Regions from separate parts of the Peribacillus sp. NPDC096447 genome, predicted to be linked through region 2. Evidence: a T-box and tRNA genes for the amino acid it is inferred to sense, from the RefSeq annotation. Region 2 holds a T-box; the other holds one or more tRNA genes.
What was found. The T-box of region 2 lies ahead of pheS (phenylalanine--tRNA ligase subunit alpha). A T-box ahead of a tRNA ligase gene usually reads a tRNA of that ligase, here a tRNA-Phe.
Positions count from the first base shown of each region.

Region 1: it encodes a tRNA-Phe, which carries the amino acid that the T-box ahead of pheS (phenylalanine--tRNA ligase subunit alpha) is inferred to sense. The anticodon was not compared.

Region 1 is NZ_JBIWEV010000007.1:205,576-207,935, reverse strand. It holds tRNA gene ACIQZD_RS22720 (tRNA-Leu) at 1-72, shown strand, start outside; tRNA gene ACIQZD_RS22715 (tRNA-Arg) at 82-158, shown strand; tRNA gene ACIQZD_RS22710 (tRNA-Pro) at 170-246, shown strand; tRNA gene ACIQZD_RS22705 (tRNA-Ala) at 264-339, shown strand; tRNA gene ACIQZD_RS22700 (tRNA-Met) at 368-444, shown strand; tRNA gene ACIQZD_RS22695 (tRNA-Ile) at 455-531, shown strand; tRNA gene ACIQZD_RS22690 (tRNA-Ser) at 552-644, shown strand; tRNA gene ACIQZD_RS22685 (tRNA-Met) at 748-821, shown strand; tRNA gene ACIQZD_RS22680 (tRNA-Asp) at 828-903, shown strand; tRNA gene ACIQZD_RS22675 (tRNA-Phe) at 927-1,002, shown strand; tRNA gene ACIQZD_RS22670 (tRNA-His) at 1,019-1,094, shown strand; tRNA gene ACIQZD_RS22665 (tRNA-Gly) at 1,099-1,172, shown strand; tRNA gene ACIQZD_RS22660 (tRNA-Ile) at 1,178-1,254, shown strand; tRNA gene ACIQZD_RS22655 (tRNA-Asn) at 1,267-1,341, shown strand; tRNA gene ACIQZD_RS22650 (tRNA-Ser) at 1,343-1,433, shown strand; tRNA gene ACIQZD_RS22645 (tRNA-Glu) at 1,437-1,508, shown strand; gene ACIQZD_RS22640 (TraR/DksA C4-type zinc finger protein) at 1,550-2,299, opposite strand.
Region 2 is NZ_JBIWEV010000001.1:716,291-718,650, forward strand. It holds gene pheS (phenylalanine--tRNA ligase subunit alpha) at 1-877, opposite strand, end outside; T-box leader at 936-1,177, opposite strand; gene ACIQZD_RS03575 (TrmH family RNA methyltransferase) at 1,221-1,979, opposite strand; gene sspI (small acid-soluble spore protein SspI) at 2,103-2,312, shown strand; gene ACIQZD_RS03585 (hypothetical protein) at 2,329-2,360, opposite strand, start outside.

The sequences.
Region 1 (2,360 bases), on a different contig from region 2:
GGCAGACGCACAGGACTTAAAATCCTGCGGTAGGTGACTACCGTACCGGTTCGATTCCGGTCCTCGGCACCATCATAATATGCGCCCGTAGCTCAATTGGATAGAGCATCTGACTACGAATCAGAAGGTTGTAGGTTCGACTCCCGCCGGGCGCACCATGTTTTTATTGCGGGAAGTAGCTCAGCTTGGTAGAGCACTTGGTTTGGGACCAAGGGGTCGCAGGTTCGAATCCTGTCTTCCCGACCACGTGATTTTTAATGAATGGGGCCTTAGCTCAGCTGGGAGAGCGCCTGCCTTGCACGCAGGAGGTCAGCGGTTCGATCCCGCTAGGCTCCACCATTTTTCAATCAGATACTTATATTATATTGGCGGTGTAGCTCAGCTGGCTAGAGCGTACGGTTCATACCCGTGAGGTCGGGGGTTCGATCCCCTCCGCCGCTACCAATAAATATAAGGACCTTTAGCTCAGCTGGTTAGAGCAGACGGCTCATAACCGTCCGGTCGTAGGTTCGAGTCCTACAAGGTCCACCATATTCATTTTTTAAAGCCGTGGAGGTATACCCAAGTTCGGCTGAAGGGATCGGTCTTGAAAACCGACAGGGGAGTCAAATCCCGCGGGGGTTCGAATCCCTCTACCTCCTCCATTTTTTCAAAAAGCAGCAAGTTGTTTTGAAACAGCCTTACATAAAGGATGCGGATGGAACAATATACACGAAAACTTGATGCAAATCGTTTCATTATTACCGTCGCGGGGTGGAGCAGTCCGGTAGCTCGTCGGGCTCATAACCCGAAGGTCGCAGGTTCAAATCCTGTCCCCGCAATTATTAGGTCCCGTGGTGTAGCGGTTAACATGCCTGCCTGTCACGCAGGAGATCGCGGGTTCGATTCCCGTCGGGACCGCCATTTTTTAAATTTAATACAAATGTGGCTCAGTAGCTCAGTCGGTAGAGCAAAGGACTGAAAATCCTTGTGTCGGCGGTTCGATTCCGTCCTGAGCCACCATATCTTTCATATTACGGCGGTTGTGGCGAAGTGGTTAACGCACCTGATTGTGGTTCAGGCATTCGTGGGTTCGATTCCCATCAGTCGCCCCATTTCGCGGGTGTAGTTTAGTGGTAAAACCTCAGCCTTCCAAGCTGATGATGAGGGTTCGATTCCCTTCACCCGCTCCAAATATGGGCCTATAGCTCAGCTGGTTAGAGCGCACGCCTGATAAGCGTGAGGTCGATGGTTCGAGTCCATTTAGGCCCACCATATTCATATTGTTCCGCAGTAGCTCAGTGGTAGAGCATTCGGCTGTTAACCGAACGGTCGTAGGTTCGAGTCCTACCTGCGGAGCCATGGGGAAGTACTCAAGAGGCTGAAGAGGCGCCCCTGCTAAGGGTGTAGGTCGCGCGAGCGGCGCGAGGGTTCAAATCCCTCCTTCTCCGCCAGTTGGCCCGTTGGTCAAGCGGTTAAGACACCGCCCTTTCACGGCGGTAACACGGGTTCGAATCCCGTACGGGTCATAACAAAAAAGGAAGCATACATTCATGTATGCTTCTTTTTTTCATTTCTTTTCATTTATATAACTATCTTTTTGTTTAAAGGGAATGTCTCCTAGATTGGATTCGATATTTGCTTCTTCCAGTGTATCTTCATATTCCTTTTGCTTTTTGTTTGGTATATCCACTCTATTTTTCCCTTCTATATCATTTGCGGCAAATCCTTCATAGTCTTCAGGAAATCCATTCGTTTCATCCTCAGTTTTATATAGATCATTATAATTGTCATGATCGCCGGTGTAATCAGATGGCGTTTCGGATGTACCGAATTTCGCAACTTCCCCAAAGCTATCTTCTTTATCCACCATTTCGATTCCATGACGATTTTCAAAATGATCACCCTTGGATGGAATCAGTATTTCCTCCTCCACTGGCCGGTCTTGTGAAAGTGACCGTTCCGGGGCATGTTCGACACAGTAGAGGGTGCTTGGGATCGCTTCAAGCCTCTCGATGGGGATTTCCCCATTGCAGGTTTTACAATGGCCATACGAACCTTCTTCCATTGCTTTCAATGCTTCGTCGATTTTCTCCATTTCTGATTGTGCATGCTCATCGAGTGCTTGATTCCGTTCCATCTCGAATAATTCGGTTCCTAGGTCAGCAGGATGATTATCATAGGATGATAATTCCCCTACGGATTCCGTCTGGCTTTTATCCAGAACGGATTGTTCGTCATTTTGAATTCTACTACTTAACTCATTTTTTTCTTGAAGCAGTTCCTTTTTTAATTTTTGCGTTTGTTGTTTCGTTGCCATCTCCTATTCACTCCTTCTAAAGTCCAAATATCATTTTATATTGGTAAGATGATTGTATTAT
Region 2 (2,360 bases):
TCGGATGAACGATCCCGCCGCCAAGCACTTCGATCCAGCCTGTTTGTTTACAAACGCTGCAGCCTTTACCGCCGCAGATTTTACAAGAAATATCGACTTCGACGGAAGGCTCCGTAAATGGGAAGAAACTAGGACGAAGACGGATTTCACGGTCTTGCCCGAATACTTTTTTCGCAAATACGTCCAGTGTTCCTTTCAGGTCGCTCATGCTGATGTTCTCATCGATGACCAAGCCCTCAATTTGCTGGAATTGATGGGAGTGTGTCGCATCATCGTTATCACGGCGATATACTTTTCCTGGGCAAATGATTTTAACAGGTCCTTGACCTTTATGTTTTTCCATCGTTCTGGCTTGAACAGGTGACGTGTGCGTACGCATCAGGATTTCATCCGTGATGTAGAAGGAATCCTGCATATCACGTGCCGGATGGCTTTTTGGCAAGTTAAGTGCCTCGAAGTTGTAGTAGTCGCTTTCAACTTCAGGACCTTCCGCGACGGTATAACCCATACCGATGAATAAGTCTTCGATTTCTTCCACGACACGTGTTAATGGATGATGGTTCCCCTTGTTTACCGGACGTCCTGGAAGTGTGACGTCAATCGTTTCAGTTGCTAGCTTTGCATTGACTGCCGCGGTTTCAAGTGCTTTTTGTTTCTCCTCGATCTTTGTTGCAATCGCTTCCCGTACATCATTGGCTAGTGCCCCGATTTTCGGGCGTTCTTCGGCAGATAATTTACCCATGCCGCGCAATACCTCAGTGATTGGCCCTTTTTTCCCTAAATAAGCAACTCGGACTTCATTCAGTTCTTTCAATTCGGAAGCGGCGGCAACTTTTTGCAACGCTTCTTCCTGCAGTTCTATTAAACGTTCCTGCATCATGTCTTCCTCCTTTATTTTCCTTTTGTAAAAATGAACACAAAAAAACCCCGATCCCTAAAGGGACGAGGTTTATGTATCGCGGTACCACCCTTATTAGTGCACAAAACAAAAAACTTCTGCACTCACTTCATTAAAAATAACGGCTCTTCACCGGAACATTTTTCAGACATCCTGTCTTCCCAATGCCAACTCGAAAGGTGAATTCACTTAAGCAGTGCCATAAAAATGCTTTCAGTCAAGGCATTTTCTCCCTGGATATGGTTAACTAAAGCTACTACTCTTTGTCATCGTCGTTTCATTATAAAATTCTGTTTTATTATATTATAATTCTTCGGCCGTTTCAAATCGATTTTCGTAAATGGTACATTAAAATCCCGGCAGCGATACCCACATTCAATGATTCGCTTTTTCCGTAGATGGGAATATAAAGGTTTTTAGTCGTTTTCTCCAGTAATTCCTTCGATACTCCTTGGCCTTCATTACCGACCAGGAGGGCAAATCGGGAAGACTTTTCCACTTCCTCAAATGGCGATGCGCCTTCTAATGCCGTGCCATAAACCGGTGTGCCGCCTTGCTTCAGTTCATCGATGATTTCGGAAAGGTTCCCTTTAATGACAGGCATATGAAAGAGGCTTCCTTGCGTCGAACGGACCACTTTGGGATTATACAAATCAGCACACCCTTCGCCAAGTATGACCGCATCGATTCCAGCTGCATCCGCTGTCCTGATCATCGTTCCAATATTACCCGGATCTTGAACGGCATCGATCAACAATAGCTTATCCGGATTGATGGACGCCATGCTCGTTGATTTCTGTTCACAAACCGCGGCAATTCCCTGCGGGGCTTCGGTATCGCATATCGCCTTCATAATATCATTTTTCACATAAATGAGTTCTGTGCCTTCCACCTTAAAATGGGCAGGCATTTCAGTTTCTTCATTTATGATCACTTCCAAGACGATTTCTTCTTTTAAGGCTTCTTCAACTAGGTGAAAACCCTCGATTAAATATTTACCTGTTTTATCGCGTTCTTTTTTGGTCAAAAGTTTTTTCCATTGCTTAACTTGCGGGTTTTTTACGGATTCGATATATTTCAAGGGTAAACGCTCCTTTAACTTCACACTGATTTTCCTATTATAACGCAATTCACATACATATTGCATGCGAGTTTGTGAAATGCTATTAATGTTCAGTCATTATGTGTTAGAGGAGGAATAATTATGAATTTAAACTTACGTAATGCGATCATCCAAAATGTATCTGGAAATTCGCAAGAGCAGCTGGAAGACACGATTGTCGATGCCATACAAAATGGCGAGGAAAAAATGCTTCCTGGATTGGGAGTATTATTCGAGGTCATCTGGCAAAATTCATCCGAGCAGGAAAAACAGGAAATGATCACTGCCCTGGAAGCAGGATTAAAAAAATAACAGCCTTAGCAGGCTGTTATTTTTTTGATTTCGCTTCGCCAACCTTAA